Regions from separate parts of the Streptomyces diastaticus subsp. diastaticus genome, predicted to be linked through region 1. Evidence: riboswitches for the same ligand, from Rfam matches in the RefSeq annotation. Region 1 holds a riboswitch; each other region holds the start of a gene.
What was found. Region 1 has a riboswitch for cobalamin ahead of Sdia_RS22240 (ABC transporter substrate-binding protein). Riboswitches for the same ligand answer to the same signal wherever they lie in the genome.
Positions count from the first base shown of each region.

Region 2: another riboswitch for cobalamin. It lies ahead of Sdia_RS06555 (ABC transporter substrate-binding protein); the one in region 1 lies ahead of Sdia_RS22240 (ABC transporter substrate-binding protein).
Region 3: another riboswitch for cobalamin. It lies ahead of Sdia_RS12120 (cobalamin biosynthesis protein); the one in region 1 lies ahead of Sdia_RS22240 (ABC transporter substrate-binding protein).
Region 4: another riboswitch for cobalamin. It lies ahead of metE (5-methyltetrahydropteroyltriglutamate--homocysteine S-methyltransferase); the one in region 1 lies ahead of Sdia_RS22240 (ABC transporter substrate-binding protein).

Region 1 is NZ_BLLN01000005.1:1,073,894-1,078,926, forward strand. It holds gene Sdia_RS22235 (MMPL family transporter) at 1-1,426, shown strand, start outside; cobalamin riboswitch at 1,486-1,677, shown strand; gene Sdia_RS22240 (ABC transporter substrate-binding protein) at 1,737-2,789, shown strand; gene Sdia_RS22245 (FecCD family ABC transporter permease) at 2,786-3,844, shown strand; gene Sdia_RS22250 (ABC transporter ATP-binding protein) at 3,841-4,656, shown strand; gene Sdia_RS22255 (PP2C family protein-serine/threonine phosphatase) at 4,954-5,033, shown strand, end outside.
Region 2 is NZ_BLLN01000002.1:1,081,499-1,086,531, forward strand. It holds gene Sdia_RS06540 (SpoIIE family protein phosphatase) at 1-858, shown strand, start outside; gene Sdia_RS06545 (SAM-dependent methyltransferase) at 939-1,748, shown strand; gene Sdia_RS06550 (IclR family transcriptional regulator) at 1,780-2,541, opposite strand; cobalamin riboswitch at 2,737-2,883, shown strand; gene Sdia_RS06555 (ABC transporter substrate-binding protein) at 2,919-3,926, shown strand; gene Sdia_RS06560 (FecCD family ABC transporter permease) at 3,933-4,997, shown strand; gene Sdia_RS06565 (ABC transporter ATP-binding protein) at 4,994-5,033, shown strand, end outside.
Region 3 is NZ_BLLN01000003.1:829,063-834,095, reverse strand. It holds gene Sdia_RS12135 (class II aldolase/adducin family protein) at 1-28, opposite strand, end outside; gene Sdia_RS12130 (inorganic phosphate transporter) at 341-1,660, shown strand; gene Sdia_RS12125 (hypothetical protein) at 1,692-1,910, shown strand; cobalamin riboswitch at 2,092-2,216, shown strand; gene Sdia_RS12120 (cobalamin biosynthesis protein) at 2,342-3,328, shown strand; gene Sdia_RS12115 (cobyric acid synthase) at 3,325-4,893, shown strand; gene Sdia_RS12110 (putative cobaltochelatase) at 4,994-5,033, shown strand, end outside.
Region 4 is NZ_BLLN01000005.1:1,275,736-1,280,768, forward strand. It holds gene metE (5-methyltetrahydropteroyltriglutamate--homocysteine S-methyltransferase) at 1-1,793, opposite strand, end outside; cobalamin riboswitch at 1,959-2,177, opposite strand; gene Sdia_RS23045 (hypothetical protein) at 2,340-2,588, shown strand; gene Sdia_RS23050 (FAD-dependent oxidoreductase) at 2,756-3,913, opposite strand; gene Sdia_RS23055 (pectate lyase-like domain-containing protein) at 4,369-5,033, shown strand, end outside.

The sequences.
Region 1 (5,033 bases):
CATCCTGTCGATCCTGGTGATCGGTGCCGCCACCGACTACGCGCTGCTGCTCACCGCCCGGTTCCGGGAGGAACTGAGCCTGCACGGCGACCGGTTCACCGCGATGCGGCTGGCCTGGCGGCAGTCGTTCGGACCGATCACCGCCAGCGCCGCCACCGTCGCGCTCGGCCTGCTGGCACTTCTCCTCAGCGACCTCACCAACAACCGGGCCCTCGGACCCGTCGGGGCCATCGGCATCGTCTGCTCGGTCCTCAGCGCGCTCACCTTCCTGCCCGCCGCTCTGGTCCTGCTCGGCCGGGCCGCCTACTGGCCGGCCCGGCCCAAGGTCACCGGCACCGGTGGCAGCCACCGTCTGTGGCAGCGGGTCGCCGACCGGGTCGACAGGACGCCGCGCAAGGTCTGGGCGATCACCCTGGCCGCCCTCGTGGCGTGCGCGGCCTTCGCCCCGACGCTGAGCAGCCGGGGCGTCCCGCTCGACGAGATCTTCGTCAACGACGCACCGTCGGTCTCCGCCCAGGAGACGCTGAGCCGTCACTTCCCGGGCGGCGCCGGCAACCCGGCCGTCGTCATCGCCGACGCCGGCCGGGTGGACGAGGTGGTCGCGGCCGCCGAGAAGACCGAGGGCGTCGCCTCGGTCGCCCCGGTCACCGAGTCGGGACGGCCCGGCGGCGGCGAACCGCGCGTCGTGGACGGCCGGGTGCGGATCGACGCCACCCTCCAGGACGGCGCGGACAGCGACGCCGCCAAGGAGACCGTGGCCCGGCTGCGGACCGCCGTACACGCGGTGGACGGCGCCGACGCGGTGGTCGGCGGCTACACCGCGCAGCAGTACGACACCCAGCGCACCGCCGAGGCCGACCGGAACCTGATCATGCCGGTGGTGCTGGCCATCATCCTCGTCATCCTGATCGCGCTGCTCCGCTCGCTGGTGACGCCGCTGCTGCTGGTGCTCACCGTGGCACTGAACTTCGCCGCCACCCTCGGCATCGCCTCGCTGGTCTTCACCCACGTCTTCGGCTTCACCGGGACGGACGCCTCCGTCCCGCTCTACGGATTCGTCTTCCTGGTCGCCCTCGGCGTCGACTACAACATCTTCCTGATGTCCCGGGTCCGCGAGGAGACCGCGCTGCACGGCACCCGCGAGGGCGTACGGCGGGGCCTGACCACCACCGGCGGAGTCATCACCTCGGCCGGTGTGGTCCTGGCGGCCACCTTCGCGGCCCTCGGGGTGATCCCGCTGGCCTTCCTCGTCCAGATCGCCTTCATCGTCGCCTTCGGCGTGCTGCTCGACACCCTGGTCGTGCGCTCCCTGCTGGTCCCCGCCCTGGTCCGCGACATCGGCCCCGCCTCCTGGTGGCCGGGCGCGCTCAGCCGCCGGGCCGAGCCGGCGCGGGACGCCACCGAGGACGACCGCACCCCGGCATGACCGCAGGCCGTACGGGCACGGCGGGCCTCCCCCCACCCCAGGGACCGGGAGGCCCGCCGTGCTAGCTTTCGCACGCCAGTCGTACCCGCGCATCTCGATGCGAACGGGTCAGGGAATCCGGTGCGAACCCGGAACTGACGCGCAGCGGTGAGGGCGACGGGCGGCGCAGTACGCCACTGGGGCATCCCCCGGGAAGGCGCGCCGTCCGCACGACCCCGAGTCCGAAGACCTGCTGGCCCTCCGCCCCTTCGGGCGGGGTTCCTGTACGCCAGGCTTCGCGACCGAGCCTCGACACGAAAGCCGTACCCCCGTGCTTGTTGCGCCCTTCCGCCGGATCTCCCTCGCCGCCTCCTGCACCGCCCTCGGCCTGCTGCTCACCGCCTGCGGGGGCCAGGGCTCCGAACCCGCCGCCGAGGCGAAGGAGGCCGGGGCGGCCACGCTGGAGAACTGCGGCCGCACCGTGACCGTCGAGCAGCCGCCGCGGCGAGCCGTCTCGCTCAACCAGGACTCCACCGAGATCCTGCTCTCGCTCGGTCTCGCCGACCGGATGGCGGGCACCGCTACCTGGACCGACCCGGTCCTGCCGCACCTGGCGAAGGACAACGCCAAGGTCAAGCGGCTCGCCGACAACAACCCCTCGTTCGAGAAGGTCCTCGACGAGGAACCGGACTTCGTCACCGCCTCCTTCGAGTCGACCCTCGGCAAGGGCGGCGTCGCCACCCGCGAGGCGTTCGAGGACCTCGGTGTGGGCACCTACGTCTCGCCCGCCGACTGCGCCAAGACCAACTCCGGTGACGGGGACGGCGCGCGGACCGATCCGCTCTCCCTGGCCGACATCCACGGCGAGGTCACCGACCTGGCGAAGGTCTTCGGCGTCGAGGAACGTGGTGAGAAGCTCGTCGCCGACCTCGGCCGGCGGGCCCGGAAGGCCACTGACGGGCTGAGCACCAGGAAGGCTCCCGAGGACGAACGGCCCACCCTCCTCTACTGGTTCGCCAACGCCGAGGCGCCGTACATGGGCGGCTGCTGCGGTGCGCCCGGCATCATCACCGAGGCCGTCGGCGGGAAGAACGTCTTCGACGACACCAAGGACGAGTGGCCGCAGATCAACTGGGAGACCGTCGCCGACCGCGACCCCGACGTGCTGGTCATCGGCGACCTCACCCGCAAGTCGCAGACGGCGGAGAGCGCCGCCAGGAAGATCGCCTTCCTGGAGTCCCACCCGGCCACTCGCACCATGACGGCGGTGAAGAGGAAGCGGTACGTACAGGTGAGCGGGGCGGCGCTGAACCCCTCGATCCGCACCGTCGACGGCATCGAGGAAGTCGCCGCCAAGCTGCGTGAGTTCGGGCTGGCGAAGTGACCGTCACCGCCGCGCGCCCCGGCACGGGGCCCGGGCGGGCGCGGCGGCCGGGGGCGTGGACGCTCGGTCTGTCGGCTCTCGTCCTGCTGCTGGCCTCCGTCTCGGTCGCCATCACCATCGGTCCCGCCCGCGTCTCCGTCCCCGACGTGTGGGCCGTCGTCGCCTCCCGCCTCGGCGGCCGGGAGAGCGGGCTGACGCCCATCCGTGAGGGCATCGTCTGGGAACTGCGCTTGCCGCGTACCGTGCTGGCCGCCGTCTGCGGGGCCGGGCTCGCGCTCTGCGGCGTGGTCATGCAGTCGCTGCTGCGCAACCCGCTGGCCGACCCGTTCGTCCTCGGCGTCTCCTCCGGCGCCTCCACCGGCGCGGTCGCCGTGGTCGTCCTCGGGCTCGGCGGCGGCGCGCTGTCGGTCTCCACCGGCGCCTTCGTCGGCGCCCTCGTCTCCTTCGGTCTCGTGCTGCTGCTCAGCCACAGCCTCGGCGGCACCACCGACCGGGTGGTGCTCTCCGGAGTGGCGGGTATGCAGCTCTTCTCCGCGCTCACCTCGTTCGTCGTGATGTTCGCCGCCGACGCCGAACAGACCCGGGGCATCCTCTTCTGGCTGCTCGGCAGCCTCTCCGGCGCCACCTGGACCGACGTCTGGGCCTGCCTGGCCGTGCTGGCGGCGGCGCTGGTGGTGTGCGGGGCACGGGCCAACCAGCTCGACGCCTTCGCCTTCGGAACGGAGAGCGCCGCCTCCCTCGGCGTCCCGGTGGCGCGGACCCGGCTGGTCCTGCTGACCGTCACCGCGCTGCTCACCGCCGCGCTGGTCAGCGCCGCCGGAGCGATCGGTTTCGTCGGGCTGGTGCTGCCGCACGCCGCCCGCGCCCTGACCGGCACCCTGCACGGGCGGCTGCTGCCGGTGGCGGCGCTGAGCGGCGCCGTCTTCCTGGTCTGGGTGGACACCCTGGCCAGGACCGTGCTGGCGCCGCAGGAGATCCCGGTCGGCGTGGTCACCTCGCTGATCGGCGTGCCCGCCTTCGTCCTCATCATGTACCGCACCCGGAGGCCCGCGTGACCGGCCGTGCCACCTGCCCGGCCGGCCGGCCGGCGCTCCGCGCGGAACGGGTCTCGCGGTCGGCGGGCGGGCGGCTCATCCTGGACGGCGTCACGCTCCAGGCGCGCGCCGCAAGCACGGTCGGGCTCATCGGGCCCAACGGCTCCGGCAAGTCGACCCTGCTGCGGCTGCTGGCAGGGCTGCTGGCGCCGTCCGCCGGCACCGTCACCGTGGACGGCTCCACCCCGGCCGAACTGGGCCGCCGCGAGACGGCCCGGCGGCTCGCCGTGGTCGGGCAGCACGCGGCGACCGACACCGACCTGACCGTCCGCGACGTGGTCGGGCTCGGGCGTGTGCCGCACCGCAGGGCCTGGGCGGCGCCGGGGCCCGCCGACCGGGAGGCGGTCCGGGCGGCCCTGGAGCGGACCGGGCTGACGCCCCTCGCCGGCCGGCTCTGGCACACGCTCTCCGGCGGGGAGCGGCAGCGGGCGCAGATCGCCCGGGCGCTGGCCCAGGAACCGCGCCACCTGCTGCTGGACGAGCCGACCAACCACCTGGACGTCCAGCACCAGCTGGAGTTGCTGTCGCTGGTGGCGGGGCTGCCCGTGACCTGCGTGGTGGCGTTGCACGACCTCAATCTCGCGGCGATGTTCTGCGAGGAGGTCGTGGTGTTGCGCGCGGGGCGCGCCGTGGCGTCCGGGTCTCCCCGGGAGGTGCTCACCGAGGGGCTGATCGAGGAGGTGTACGGGGTCCGGGCGGTCGTCGTGGCCGACGGCGGGGGCCCGCCGTTCGTACGCTTCCTCGCGCCGGGGGCACCTGGCGGGGGCCGCTGACCGGGCTCCCGCCCCGGCCGGGCGCGGGGGGCGCGTCCGGCCCGCCCCTGCCGGGCCTGAAGGGGCCGCGAGCGCCGGCCGGGCCGGGAGTGGCGCGGTCCGTCTCCGGGCACCGGTCCTCGACGGCCTCCTCCAGCGCCGTCCGGGGTGAGGCGGCCGGCCGGGCCGGGCGTCACGGCCGCCGGTACGGAATCGAACAGGATACGGACGGGTAAGCGTGTCTGCCCGGTCCGGCCGGGGCGGGCGTGTGAACTCTCGGGACGAGAGTCGCACCGACCGCCTGGGAGGACCACCGCGATGGACCGGATCGGACGGCGCTGGCCCGCGTACTCGGGGATCGTCCCCTGGGCCCTGCTGGTCCTGGGCATCGTGATGGA
Region 2 (5,033 bases), on a different contig from region 1:
CTGGCCACCACGGCGACCTGCCGGGGCAACCCGCCCGCGGACGAGGGCGATCTCGGGCTGTTGCAGGACGTTTTCCAGCAGATGAGCGGGCCCCTGCGGCGGACGATGGAGTTGCAGAGCGCCCGTGACACGGCCCTCACGCTCCAGCAGTCCTTCCTCGCCGCCCCGCCGCTCGTCGACGGCCTCGTCAGCACGGCGCTCTACCACCCGGCCGACTCGGACGCGGAGGTCGGCGGGGACTGGTACGACGCCGTCAAGCTCTCGGACGGCGCACTCGCCCTGACCATCGGCGACATCGCGGGCCACGACGTGGACGCGGCCACCACCATGGGGCGCGTCAACAGCATGTTGCGCGCCCTCGCCTACGACAGCGGCCCGGCCGTCAGCCCCGCCCTCACCCTGGACCGCCTCGACCGGGTCGTGCAGGCGCTCGACAGTCCGTCGATGATCACGGCGGTCCACGCGATCCTGCGCCGGGAGACGGAGCACCTCTGGCGCGTCACCCTGTCCAACGCCGGCCACCCCCCGCCCCTGCTGATCCCCGCCGGGCAGCCGGCCCGGTACCTGCACAACCCGGCGGGCGCGGACCCGCCGCTCTGCGTCGCCGACGGCCTTCCCCGCTCCGACCAGGAGACGGAGCTGCGGGAGGGCGACGTCATGGTGTTCTACACCGACGGGCTGGTGGAGACCCCGGGCACCGACATCGGTCACAACCTCCGGCGCCTGCGCGAACGGACCGACGAACTGGCCGGCCGGGGGGCCTCCCTGCCCGCCCTGGTCCGCGGACTGCTGCCGCCGGTGCAGAATCGCCTGGACGACATCGCCGTCATCGCGCTGCAAGCACGGGCGGACCGGTGACGCCCGCACCGCGCACATGGCCGGTGGCCGGTGCGGACAGACAGGAGAAGACGACTTCCCTTGAGTGAAAGAGACGCCGCATGAACGCCCCGCAGCCACGCCCGAGCGGTCTCGCGACCTCACGAGCCCACTCCGCCCGCGTCTACGACTACATCCTGGGCGGCAAGGACCACTACCCGCCGGACGTCGAGGCGGGGGACGCGATGTGCCGTCACTGGCCCGCCCTCCCCGTCCACATGCTGGAGAACCGGCGCTTCATGCACCGCGCGGCCCGCCACCTCGCCGAGGACCACGGCATACGCCAGTTCCTCGACGTCGGGACCGGCCTGCCGACCTCTCCCAACCTGCACGAGGTGGTGCAGGAGGTCGCCCCCGAGTCGCACGTCGTCTACGTCGACAACGACCCCATCGTCCTGGCCCACGCCCGCGCGCTGCTGCGCAGCGCACCCGAGGGCGCCACCGCCTACGTGGACGCCGACATGCACGACCCCGACGCGATCCTGGGCAGCCCCGAGTTCCGCGAACTCATCGACCTGGACCGGCCGGTCGGCCTGCTGGTCATCGGCATCCTGCACTTCATCCTGCCCCCGGACGACCGGCGCCTGATCCAGCGGCTGCTGGACCCGCTGCCCTCCGGCAGCTACCTGGCGATGACCATCGGCACCGCCGACTTCGCCCCCGAGGAGGTCAACCGGGTCGCCCAGGAGTACCGGCAGCAGGGCATGCCCATGGAACTCCGCGACCTCGCCACCGCCACCTCGTTCTTCGACGGCATGGACCTGCTGGAACCAGGAGTCACCCAGGTCCACGAGTGGCGCCCCGGGCCCGAGCAGGAAGGCATCGAGGGCCGCGACATCGCCATGTACGGGGCGGTCGCCAGGAAGCGCTGACACCGTCCCGCCGTCGGGGCGGCCGCCCGGCTCAGCCGCCCGGCGCCCGCCCCGACACCGCCGAAGTCAGCCGGGCCGCCGCCCGCGCCAGGGCGTCCCGCACGCCGTCGGTGCCGTGCGGGGCGTAGTGGCGCCGCCAGGTGGTGGAGAGGGCGGCGACCGGATGGCCGTGGTGGTCGAAGACGGCCGCGCCGAGGGAGCGCAGCCCCTCCGAGACCAGCTCGGTCTCCTCGGACCAGCCGCGCCGCCGGTCGGCGGCGAGCAGGCCGAGGAGCTCGGCGAGCGAGCGCGGACCCCGGCCGGTGCGGGTGATCAGGTCCCCGGGGCGCGGATACAGGGCGCGGACCTGCGCCTCGGGGAGGTGGGCGAGGATCGCCCGGCCGCTGGCGGTCAGGTGCGCGGGCAGCCGGACGCCGATGTCGGTGACGAGGGCGGTGTCGGCCGCGCGTCCGCGCGGCGGGCGTTCCTTCAGCAGGTAGACGGTCTCGGCGCCGTAGACCACCCCGAGGTGCACGGTCTGCCCGAGCCGTCCCGCGAGCCGCCGCACCACCGGCTGGGCCAGCCGCTCCAGCGGCTCGTGCCGCAGGTAGGCCGACCCGATCTCGAACGCCGCCACCCCGAGCCCGTACGCCCGCTCCCCGGGCAGGTAGGTCACGAACCCGCGCTCCGCCAGCACCGTGAGGATGTGGTACGCCGACGACCTCGGCATCCCCAGTTCCCGTGCGAGCGTGGCCGCCCGCACCGGCCCGGTCCGCCCGGCGAGGTGCAGCAGGATGTCGAGTGCGCGCCCCACGGCGGGGGAGGTGCTGGACGTGGGCGCGGGGGAGCCGGGGTGGGGCGGCAACGGGGCCTCCGGGGCTGGACGGTCGGGGACCAGCATGGCCGCCGCCGGGCCGGAGCGCACGGAGGGTCCGGGCGGCGGCCCCCCGTCCCGCCCTCCCCGGTGTGAGCACCGTCTCCCCGGCTCGCCCCGGAACCTCCGCCCCCCGCGTGACAGAATCGCGGCGTTCACCCAGGCGGCGGAGGACAGGAAGCCGGTGCGAATCCGGCGCGGTCCCGCCACGGTGACCAGGCCCGGCGCGGCGACGCGCGCGGGCCCGGGAGTCCGACACTGACCCGCCGCCTTTCGCACTACCAGGGGACGCGGTCATCCCCCGGAGAGGCACGGTCATGTCCGGACCCCGTCGCGCCCCGCGCGCGCTCGCCGCCACGGCGGCCCTCCTCCTCCCGCTCACCGCCTGCGGCGCCGCCGACGGCGGCCGGACCGGGGCGAAGGGCGGCCAGGACGCCCAAGGCGGCGAGGGCTTCCCGTACACCGTCACCAACTGCGGGGTGAAGACCACCTTCGAGAAGGCGCCCGAGCGGGCCGTGACGATGAATCAGCACGTCACCGAGGTCATGCTCGCCCTCGGCTTGGAGGACCGGATGGCGGGCACCGCCTTCCTGGACGACGAGATCCTCCCCGAGTACCGCGCGGCCTACGACCGGATCGAGGTCGTCGCCGACGCGTACCCCTCCTACGAGAAGCTGATCGCCGCCTCACCCGACTTCGTCTACGGCGGCTACGCCAGCGCCTTCGACAAGGGCGCGGGGCGCGAGCGCGCCGCCCTGGCCGAGGACGGTGTCCCCACCCGCCTCAACGTCGAGGGCTGCACCGACGGACCCGTGGGCGTCAAGGAGCTGCGCAAGGAACTGCGCGAGGTGGCCCGGACGTTCGGCGTGCCCCAGCGCGCCGAGAAGCTGATAGCCGAGCAGGAGGAGCAGCTCGCGGCCACCGCCGAACGCCTCAAGGGCGCCGAGAAGCCCGCCGTCTTCGTCTTCGACAGCGGCGACAGCTCGGCCTTCACGGCCGGCGGCCACGGCATCGGCAACGACCTCATCAGCCGGGCCGGCGGCCGCAACGTCTTCGCCGACCTCGACAAGTCCTTCGGCGACGTCTCCTGGGAGAAGGTCGTCGAGCGCAAGCCCGAGGTCGTCGTCATCTACGACTACGGCGGCACCCCCGTCGCCGCCAAGAAGAAGCAGCTCCTGAACGACCCGGCGCTCAAGGACGTGCCCGCGATCAAGAACGAGCGGTTCGCCGTCCTGCCGCTCTCCTCCGCCGTACTCGGCCCGCGCGTCCCCGACGCCGTGGACGAGCTGGCGGACCAGCTCCACCCCGACCGCGCCGCCGAGTAGGGGGCCGTGGTGACCGCCCCCGCGGGCACCCCGGCGGCGGCCGAGCCCCGCCGCCGGGCCCTGTCGTACCCCGCCGTCCTCGCCCTGCTCGCCGGTCTGCTGCTGGCCGCCGGCCTCGCCGGGCTCGCCCTCGGCTCCGTCCGCGTCCCGCCCGGCGAGGTGCTGGCCGCGCTCACCGGGAGCGAGCCGACGCCGCTCGCGCCGGTCATCCGGAACGTGCGGCTGCCGCGCGTGCTGCTCGCCGTCGTCGTCGGCGCGGGCCTCGCCGTCGCCGGTACGGTCCTCCAGGCGCTGGTCCGCAACCCGCTGGCCGACCCGTTCCTGCTCGGCGCCTCCTCGGGGGCCTCCACGGGGGCGGTACTGGTCATCGTCGCGGGTATCGGCACCGGACTGCTCGGCACCGTCGCCCTGCCCGTCGCCGCCTTCGCCGGCTCGATGGGCGCGCTGGTCGCCGTCTACGCGATGGCCCGGCGCGGCGGCACCATGACGACCGGCCGGCTGATCCTCGCCGGGGTCGCGGTGCAGTACATCCTCTCCGCGCTGACCAGCCTCGCCCTGGTGCTCTCCAGCCAGGCCGAGCACGCCCGGGCCATTCTCTTCTGGACCCTCGGCGGTCTCGGCGGCGCCCGCTGGGACAGCCTGTTCCTCCCGGCCGCCGTCCTGGTCGCGGGCACCGGCCTGCTGCTCGCCCTGTCCCGGCCGCTCGACCTGCTCCTCGCCGGGGAGGAGGGCGCCACCGTCCTCGGCCTGGACACCCACCGGTTCCGCGCCGCCGCCTTCGTCCTCGCCTCCCTGGTGGTCGGCGTGCTGGTCGCGGTGAGCGGCGCGATCGGCTTCATCGGCCTGATGGTGCCGCACGCCGCCCGGCTGCTGGTCGGTGCCGGGCACCGCCGGCTGCTGCCGGTCACCGCGCTCGGCGGCGCCCTCTTCCTGGTCGTCGCCGATCTGGTCGCCCGTACCGTCGCCGCGCCCGAGGAGATCCCCGTCGGCGTGGTCACCGCGCTCACCGGCGGGCCGTTCTTCCTCTGGCTGCTGCGCCGGTCCTCCCGCGGAGAAGGAGTCGTCGGATGAGCCACCGCACCGCCCCCGCCCCGGCCGACCCGGGCT
Region 3 (5,033 bases), on a different contig from region 1:
GGCCGGGGTGCGCGAAGTTCTTCTCCATGGCGGGGCATCCTGCCATCGGCGGCGTGTGCGCCGGGCGCGCGCGACCGGTTCCGCTCCGGCGCCCCGCGTCTCCCGGGCCCGGTGCGACCTACCTCACATCCAGAGCCGCGGGCGCCGGGCCGCAACCTCTGGTTCCGGGCCGGCGGGGGTGCTCCGGGCCGCTCTCCCAAGGGGCTGGGGCGGGGCCGGGAGCGGGGCGGCCGGGGGGACTCCGTTTCGGGTCACCACCTTGCCCGCCCCAGTTCATCTTCCGTTCACTCAACGCCCCTACGTTCAACGAGCCAACGACGTCCCACAGAAGTCCGGGTAAATGGAACACATCACGCTTCTCCTCGGGATCGTGATCGTGACCGCTCTCGTGTTCGACTTCACGAACGGTTTCCACGACACAGCCAACGCGATGGCCACCACCATCTCGACCGGCGCGATGAGGCCCAAGGCCGCGGTGGCGATGTCCGCCGTCCTCAACCTCGTCGGCGCGTTCCTCTCCGTGGAGGTCGCCAAGACGATCTCCGGCGGACTCATCAACGAGGACGGGCTGAAGACGGAGGTCATCTTCGCCGCCCTCGTAGGCGCCATTCTGTGGAATCTTCTGACCTGGCTCGTCGGCCTGCCGTCGAGCTCCTCGCACGCACTGTTCGGCGGCCTCATCGGCGCCGCGGTGATGTCCGCGGGCTGGTCCTCCGTCAACGGCGGCACCGTCGTCACCAAGGTGCTGCTGCCCGCCCTCGCCGCGCCGATCGTCGCCGGCCTCGCCGCGATGCTCGCCACCCGGCTCACCTTCCGGATCAACCGGAACGTGGACGAGAAGTCCACCGCCAAGGGCTACCGCGCCGGGCAGATCGCCTCGGCCGGCCTGGTCTCGCTGGCGCACGGCACCAACGACGCCCAGAAGACGATGGGTGTCATCACCCTCGCCCTGGTCACCGGCGGTGTCCTCGCGCCCGGCTCCAACCCCCCGCTGTGGGTCATCGTCTCCGCCGGTGTCGCCATCGCGCTCGGCACCTACCTGGGCGGCTGGCGCATCATCCGGACCATGGGCAAGGGCCTGACCGACCTCACCCCGCCGCAGGGCTTCGCCGCCCAGACCAGCGCCGCGACGGTCATCCTCGCCTCCTCCCACCTGGGTTTCTCCCTCTCCACCACCCAGTCCTGCTCCGGCGCCGTGATGGGCGCGGGCCTCGGCCGCAAGGGCGGCGTGGTCCGCTGGTCGACCGCCACCCGGATGTTCGTGGCCTGGGGTCTGACCCTGCCGGCCGCCGCCCTCGTCGGCGCGGCCGCCGAACTCCTCACCAAGCAGGGCGACTGGGGCGTCGCCGCCACCGCGGTCCTGCTGGTCGGCGGGTCCTTCGCGATCTGGCTCCGCTCGCGCCGCTCCCCCGTCACCCACGACAACGTCAACGACGTCGAGCCGGTCCAGGACGAGCCCGCGGGCGTCGTCACGCAGGCCATGGCCTCCGTCGCCCCGCCGCCCACCGGCGCGGCCGTCGCCTCCGACGGGGCCACCGTGCCGGCCTCCGGCGACCGGGACGACGACGGTCCCGCGGGCGGCTCCCCGCTCCCCTCGATCCCGGCCCAGCCGGGCCACCCCTCCGCCGCCGCGGAACCCGCCCGGCCGGCGCGGGTCTGACCCGGCCTCGCGTACGTAAGGACTCCTCACCATGGACATCGACTGGGCAGCTCTCGGCTCCGTCTTCGGCGTGAGCCTCGTGGTCACCGTCGCGCTCGTCGGCTTCTTCACCCTCGGCATCGTGGGCCTCTCCAAGAGCGCGAGCGGCGCGCAGGGCGGGTCCGGCGCCGCGGCCAAGGCCGGCGGTTACCTCTGCTTCGCGCTCTGCGCGGCGGCGGTCGCCTACGGGATCTACGTCATCGTGGTCTGAGGGCCACCACCCGCCGGCGAAGGGCGGGCCGGACGCACGGCGTCCGGCCCGCCCTTCGCCGTCCTGGGTGCGTACACCCCGGCTGTGGGCCTCCACACACTCTTCCTCGCAGGTCAACGGCGAGTTGACTGGTGTTCCGGGGCCGTGGTGGACTGCCGGGGCCGAAACACGGAGGCAGCAGAGGAAGCCGGTGCGAATCCGGCGCGGTCCCGCCACTGTCACCGGGGAGCGGCATCTCCGCCGAGCGCCACGGCCCGAAAGGGCTGGAAGGCCAGGGGGTGCCGCCGATCCGGAAGCCAGGAGACTCTCGCCCCCGGTCACGTCGAACCAGGGCGCGGACCCTGAGTGAGGACACACCGCCATGCGTGGCTGCCCGTCGCCGCCCCCTTGCCCACTCCCCCGGTACGCCGAGCGCCGAACGGGCTGAGCCCGTGGACCGGGCCGACCGCGTCTTCGCGTACGGCGCCACCGCCGGGCTGCTGGCCGACGCCCTCCTCGCCGATCCCCGCCGGGGCCACCCCGTGGCCCTCTTCGGCCGGGCCGCCTCCGCCGTCGAGCGGCGCCTGTTCCACGACCACCGGGGCTGGGGCGCGCTGCACACCGCCCTGTGCGCCGGGGGCGCCACCGCGGTAGCCGCACTGGCCGCCCGCGCTGTGCGCCCCCACCCGCGCGCGGCCGTCGCGCTGACCGCCGCCACCACCTGGGCGGTGGTCGGCGGCACCTCGCTGGTGCGTGAGGCCCGGCTGATCGGAGCCGCGCTGGAGGCCGGTGACGTGGCCGGGGCCAGGCGGCTGCTGCCCCGGCTCTGCGGGCGCGACCCCGAGGCGCTGGACGCGGACGCGCTGGCCCGGGCCGTGGTGGAGTCGGTCGCCGAGAACACCTCCGACGCGGTGGTCGGCGCCCTGGTCTGGGGCGCGGTGGCCGGCGTGCCGGGTCTGGCCGGCTTCCGCGCCGTCAACACGCTGGACGCCATGGTCGGCCACAAGTCCCCCCGGCTGCGCCGGTTCGGGTGGGCCTCGGCCCGGCTCGACGACGCCGTCGGGTACCCGGGCGCCCGGCTGACCGCGGCCCTCGCCGTCCTCGCCGGGCCCGACCCGCGCGGCGCCCTGCGCGCCTGGCGCGCCGACGCGCACCGCCACCCCAGCCCCAACGCGGGCCCGGTCGAGGCGGCGTTCGCCGGGGCGCTCGGCGTACGCCTCGGCGGCACCCTCGCCTACGGCGGGCGGACCGAGCACCGGCCGGTGCTGGGCACGGCGGGCCGCGCCGTGCGGCCCGGTGACGTCGAGCGGGCCGCCCGGCTCTCCCGGCGGGTCGGCGCGCTGGCGCTGGTCGCGGGGGCGGGCGCGCGGCTGGCGGCCGGAGCGATACGCGGGCGCGCACGGCGCGCGACGACAGGACAGGGAGGGGCAGGGGCATGAGCGGCGGGTTGCTGATCGCGGGGACCACCTCGGACGCCGGGAAGAGCGTGCTGACGGCCGGCGTCTGCCGGTGGCTGGCGCGGCGCGGGATGAAGGTGGCGCCGTTCAAGGGGCAGAACATGTCCCTGAACTCGTTCGTCACGCGGGAGGGCGCGGAGATCGGCCGGGCCCAGGCGATGCAGGCGCAGGCGGCCCGCGTCGAGCCGACGGCGCTGATGAATCCGGTACTGCTCAAGCCCGGTGGCGACCGCTCCAGCCAGGTGGTGCTGCTCGGCAGGCCGGTCGGGGAGCTGAGCGCCCGGGGCTTCTTCGGCTCGGTGCCCCCCGGCGAAGCGGCCCGGGCGGTGGCGGGCGGCCGCCGGGAGGCGCTGCTGGAGCCGGTGCTGGACTGCCTGGCGCGGCTGCGTGCCACCCACGACGTGGTGGTCTGCGAGGGTGCGGGCAGTCCGGCCGAGATCAATCTGCGCCGGACCGACATCGTCAACATGGGCGTGGCCCGGGCGGCGAGGCTGCCGGTGCTGGTCGTCGGCGACATCGACCGGGGCGGCGTCTTCGCCTCGTTCTTCGGCACCACGGCGCTGCTGGCCCCCGAGGACCAGGCGCTGGTCGCCGGGTACGTCGTCAACAAGTTCCGCGGCGACGCCGAACTCCTGAAGCCCGGCATCGACATGCTGCGCGGCCTCACCGGCCGCCACACCTTCGGTGTCCTGCCGTACGCCGAGGGGCTCGGCATCGACGAGGAGGACGGGCTGCGCGTCTCGCTGCGCGGCGCGGTCCGCGAGTCGGTGGTGGCGCCGCCGGTCGGTGAGGACGTGCTGCGGGTCGCGGTCTGCGCGGTGCCGCTGATGTCCAACTTCACCGACGTGGACGCGCTGGCCGCGGAACCGGGGGTCGTGGTGCGGTTCGTGGACCGGCCCGAGGAGCTGGCCGACGCCGACCTGGTGGTGGTCCCCGGCACCCGGGGCACGGTCCGCGCGCTGGCCTGGCTGCGCGAGCGGGGTCTCGCCGACGCGCTGCTGCGGCGGGTCGCCGAGGGGCGTCCGGTGCTCGGCGTCTGCGGCGGCTACCAACTGCTCGGGGAGCGGATCGAGGACGAGGTGGAGTCCCGGGCGGGCACCGTCGAGGGGCTCGGCGTGCTGCCGGTCCGGGTGCGGTTCGCGGCGGAGAAGACGCTGGCCCGGCCGAGCGGTTCGGCGTTGGGCGAGCCCGCCGAGGGGTACGAGATCCACCACGGCGTCGCCGAGGTGCTGGGCGGCGAGCCGGTCTTCACCGACGCCGGCGGGCGGGCCCTGGACGGCTGCCGGGTGGGCGCGGTCTGGGGCACCCACTGGCACGGCTCGCTGGAGAGCGACGGCTACCGCAGGGCGTTCCTCACCGAGGTGGCCCGGGCGGCGGGCCGCCGGTTCGTCCCCGCCCCCGACACCTCCTTCGGCCGGCTCCGCGAGGAGCAGCTCGACCGGCTCGGCGACCTGATCGAGGAGCACGCCGACACCGATGCCCTGCTGCGCCTGATCGAGCGGGGCGCCCCTCCCGGCCTGCCGTTCCTGCCGCCGGGCGCGCCGTGAGCCGCCCGTCCGTACGTCCCGGCCCCGCGTCCCCCGTCCGCCGTGCCCGCGCCGCCGCCGTGCGGTGCGGGGTCCCGGTGAGTGAAGGAGTGAAGTCCCGATGAGTACCAGTTCCCGTTATCCGTTCACCGCGATCGTCG
Region 4 (5,033 bases), 200 kb from region 1:
TCGCGCAGGGCGAGGGCGACCTGCGCGGCGGTCTCCCCGAGCGGCTGGTCGTCCCGGACGAAGGACCAGGCCAGCATGGTGACGGGCCCGGTCAGCATCCCCTTGACCGGCCGGCCGGTGAGCGACTGGGCGTACGCCGTCCAGCGCACCGTCATCGGCGCGGGACGGGAAACGTCCCCGGCGAGGACCGGGGGGCGGACGTACCGCGTGCCGTACGACTGGACCCAGCCGTGCCGGGTGGCGAGGTAGCCGGTGAGCTGTTCGGCGAAGTACTGGACCATGTCGTTGCGCTCGGCCTCGCCGTGCACCAGGACGTCGATCCCGGCCTTCTCTTGGAAGGCGATCACCTCGGCGATCTCGGCGGCGATGCGCTCCTCGTACCCGGCCGTGTCGATCCGGCCCGCGCGCAGGTCGGCGCGGGCCGCGCGGACCTCGCCGGTCTGCGGGAACGAGCCGACGGTGGTGGTCGGCAGCAGCGGCAGCCCGAGCCGCTCCCGCTGGGCCGCGGCCCGCTGCGGGTACGGCTGGGACCGGCGGGCGTCGGCCCCGGTGACGGCGGCGGTCCGGGCGCGGACGGCCGGGTCCCGGGTGAGCGGGGAGTTCGCGCGGGAGGCGAGGTCGGCGCGGTTGGCGGCGATCTCGGCGGCGATGGCGCCGGTGCCGTGGGCGAGGCCCGTGGCGAGGGTCGCGACCTCGGCGGTCTTCTGCCGGGCGAAGGCGAGCCAGCGCAGGACCCGCGGGTCGATGTCGCGTTCCGGCGCGGTGTCGAGCGGAACGTGCAGCAGGGAGCAGGAGGCGGCCACGTCGACGCGGTCGGCGAGACCGAGCAGGGTGGCGAGGGTGGCCAGGGACTTCTCGAGGTCGTTGATCCAGATGTTGCGGCCGTCGACGACACCGGCGACGAGCCGCTTGCCGGGCAGGCCGCCGACGGCGGCGAGGTCGTCGAGGTTGGCGGCGGCGGCCTCGGTGAAGTCCAGCGCCAGCCCCTCGACCGGCGCCTTGGCCAGCACCGGCAGCGCCTCGCCGAGCCGGTCGAAGTACGAGGCGACCAGCAGCCTGGGCCGGTCGGTGAGGGCGCCGAGGTCGCGGTAGGCGCGGGCGGCCGCGTTCAGCTCGGCCGGGGTGCGGTCCTGGGCGAGGGCGGGCTCGTCGAGCTGCGCCCACGCCGCGCCGGCGGCCCGCAGGTCGGCCAGGACCTCGGCGTAGACCGGGAGCAGCCGGTCGAGCAGGGTCAGCGGCTCGAAGCCGGCGGCGACCCCGGGGGCGGGCTTGGCGAGCAGGAGGTAGGTGACGGGGCCGACGAGGACCGGGCGGGCGGTGTGGCCGAGCGTGAGGGCCTCGGTCAGCTCGGCGACCTGCTTGGCGGAGTCGGCGCTGAAGACGGTGTCCGGGCCCAGCTCGGGCACCAGGTAGTGGTAGTTGGTGTCGAACCACTTGGTCATCTCCAGCGGCGCGACCTCCTGGGTGCCGCGCGCCATGGCGAAGTACCCGTCGAGCGGGTCGGCGTCGACGGCGGCCCGGTGGCGCGCGGGGACGGCGCCGACCATGACGCTGGTGTCGAGGACGTGGTCGTAGTACGAGAAGTCGCCGGTGGGCACCTCGTCGATGCCGGCCCCGGCGAGCTGGGCCCAGTTGGCCCGGCGCAGCCCGGTCGCCGTCTCCTGGAGGGCGCCGGCGGTGACGCGGCCCTTCCAGTAGCCCTCGACCGCCTTCTTCAGTTCCCGGTGCTGTCCCTGGCGGGGGTAGCCGTACACGGTCGGCCGTGCTGCCGCGGCCGCGGACTTCGCTGTCACGGAACTCTCCTTCGCGAGACGTCTCCTGCATCCCGGCCACGGGACGCGAGCGCGAAGGGACGACGGACCGGACGGCGGGGGTCCGCGCCCCGGGGGCGCGCCCGTCCGTCCGCTCTGTGCTCCTCCGACCCGCCCACGAGGTCACCGGGATGTCCGCACACGGATGTCGCGTGCGGGCAACGGGCAGGTCTTCGGACTCGCGGGCACGTCCGCCGAAGGCGGACACCTACTGGCCGTCGCTTCCCGGACCCGTTCCCCGGACCCAGTGCGTATGACGGCGTTCGTTCCCACTCACCGCTGCGGGGCAGTCCCGGATTCCCACCGGGTTCCCTCTTGCGACGCCCCGTCTGGCGGACGGGGCGAACCAGCTGCACGGGGCAGCCTAGCCGGGGGCGGGGGCCTCGCGGGGGTGGGTGTTCACATGGCGGGACGCGGGGGCGCTGCAGGCGTTCCCGCATCTCCTCCCGGGGCACCAGCGGGGCGAGCCGCCCGGGACGTGACGACCTGCCGCAGATCCGGCAGATCCTCATCGACACCCAGCGGAACGTGTACTCCGGGGTGACCGAGGACGAGGAGTTCCGGCAGCGGTTCCCGTGGTTCGTGGACCACTGGGGCGGGCACCCGGGGTTCTCCTGCGTGATCGCCCGCGACGGGGACGAGGTGGCGGGGTTCGCCTACGGTGCCCCCGGCACGGAGGGCCGCGAGTGGTGGCGTAAGCACCTGGACGAGGCGCCGGAGCGGGCCCGGACGTTCCACCTCTCGGAGCTGATGGTGCGCGAGCTGCCGCTGCCCTGAGCCCTGAACACGTGACGAGGGCACCCCGGCGACGGGGCGCCCCTCGGCGCGAGCGGGTGGCGACGGTCAGCAGGTGACCGTTTCCTTCCAGGCCTGGAGGCCCGAGGTCCGGTGGTACAGGTACGCGCCCTTGCGCAGGGTGGTGCACTTGCTGCCGCGGCCGGCCGTCACGCCGCCCCGTCCTGCCACCCCCCGCTCATCATCGCCGCCAGCCGCCGGGCCGCGTCCGGGCCGAAGCACAGCTCCAGGCTCTCGGCCGACTCGCGGGCGGCGCGCTCGCCGCGGGGGAAGAGGGCCGCCTCGTACGTGGCGAGGGCGCGCTCGGGGTCCTGCGGACGGGCCAGCAGAGCCGCGGCGAGTTCGGCGCCGTCGAGCATGGCGAGGTTGGCGCCCTCCCCGGCGAACGGGGACATGAGGTGGGCGGCGTCGCCGAGCAGGGTGACGCCGGGAGCGCGCTCCCAGCGGTGGCCGACGGGCAGGGCGTGGACGGGACGGGCGACGAGCGGGCCGTCGCCGTCGGCGAGGAGGGAGCGCAGGCCCTCGTCCCAGCCGTCGAAGTGGGCGAGCACCCGGCGGCGGGCGGCGGCCCGGTCGGCGAGGCCGAGGGAGTCCAGCAGCTCGGCGGGGCAGCGCAGGGCGACGTAGGTGTGCAGGCGGGCGCCCGGTTCGCGGTGGGCGAGGAGGCCCTTGCCCTGGTCGAGGGCGAAGAGCAGGCCGGAGCCGACGAGGGCGGCGGCACGGGGATGGCGGCGGTCGGCGTCGGTCAGGTCGGCCTCGACGAAGCTGACGCCCGTGTAGGCCGGGGCGGCGTCCGAGACCAGGGGGCGCACGCGCGACCAGGCTCCGTCGGCGCCGACGAGGAGGTCGGTGGTGAGAGTGGTGCCGTCGGCGAGGCGGACCTCGTGGCGGCCGCCTCCGAGCGGGGTGGCGGCGGTGACCTGGGCGCCCCAGCGGACCGTTCCGGCGGGCAGCGCGTCGAGCAGCAGGTCGCGCAGGGCCGCGCGGTGGACCTCGGGCCGGCCCCCCTCGGCGTCGTCGGCGTGGTGGACGGTGGCGTGCCGGTCCAGGACGCGCGTGGCCTCACCGCCGGGCTGCACCAGGCGGCGGAACCCCTCGTACAGCCCGGCCTCGCGCAAGGCCGCCTGGGCGGTGTCCTCGTGCAGGTCGAGCATGCCGCCCTGGGAGCGGGCGTCGCGGTCGGCGTCGCGGTCGAGGACGGTGCAGCCCACGCCGTGCAGGGCCAGGACGCGGGCGAGGGTGAGCCCGCCGAGCCCGGCGCCGACGACGAGGAGGGGGTGGTGCTCGGGTATGGGGGCGGTGGTCACGGTGACTCCTTGGGGGCTCGCGGGCACGGGGCGGGGAGAGCGCGGCGGCCGGGGCGGGAGAGCTGAATCCCTGGGGGCCGTCGTCACGACTCCACCGTAACGAACGCGTTCGTCGCGAACAAGTACGACACGAACAGGTGCGACACGAACACGATCCTCACGTCGCGAAGGCGCCGCCGGAGCGCCCACCCGCGCCTCAGGGCCGCCGTGCACCGCTCCACGGGAAAAGCGGAGGCCAGGGGTCGCACGCTCCCTCGCGGGCCCGGCGCGCCACGCCCCTTCACTTCCTGACGCCACGGCCGCACTTCCTTCACGTCTTGCGACAACTCTTGACGCCTCAGGTTTCCGGGAGAACCATCACCCCCCATGGAGAGCGCTCTCAGGCGCTCTCCCGCCTTTCCCTGTGGTCACTCGCTCCTGCCCTCCCCCCACTTCGACAGCTCAGGAGAGCCGACATGCCCACCACCCCCTTCGGACCCCCACACCCGGACGGCGGACCACGTCCCGGGACCCGGCGCCGCAGAACCGCCGCGGCGCTGCTCGCCGGCGCCCTCGCCGCGACGACGCTGGTCATGCTTCCCGCCACCTCCTCGCAGGCGGCGCCCGCACCCGCCGCGCAGAGCACGGCCGGCCCCGTCGAGGGCGGCGGCGACCTCGGCCCCAACGTCCACGTCTTCGACCCGTCGACGCCGGACATCCAGGGCACGGTCGACCAGATCTTCAAGGAGCAGGAGTCGGCCCAGTTCGGCGAGGGGCGCCACGCCCTGCTGTTCAAGCCGGGCACGTACAACGGCCTCAATGTGCAGATCGGCTTCTACACCGCGATCTCCGGGCTCGGCCTCTCCCCCGACGACACCCACTTCAACGGGGACGTGACGGTCGACGCCGGCTGGTTCGACGGCAACGCCACGCAGAACTTCTGGCGTTCGGCGGAGAACCTGTCGCTCAGCCCGGCCAACGGCACCAACCGCTGGGCCGTCTCGCAGGCGGCGCCGTTCCGCCGGATGCACGTGCGCGGCGGCCTCAACCTCGCACCCGACGGCTACGGCTGGGCGAGCGGCGGCTACATCGCCGACTCCAGGATCGACGGCGAGGTCGGCCCGTACTCCCAGCAGCAGTG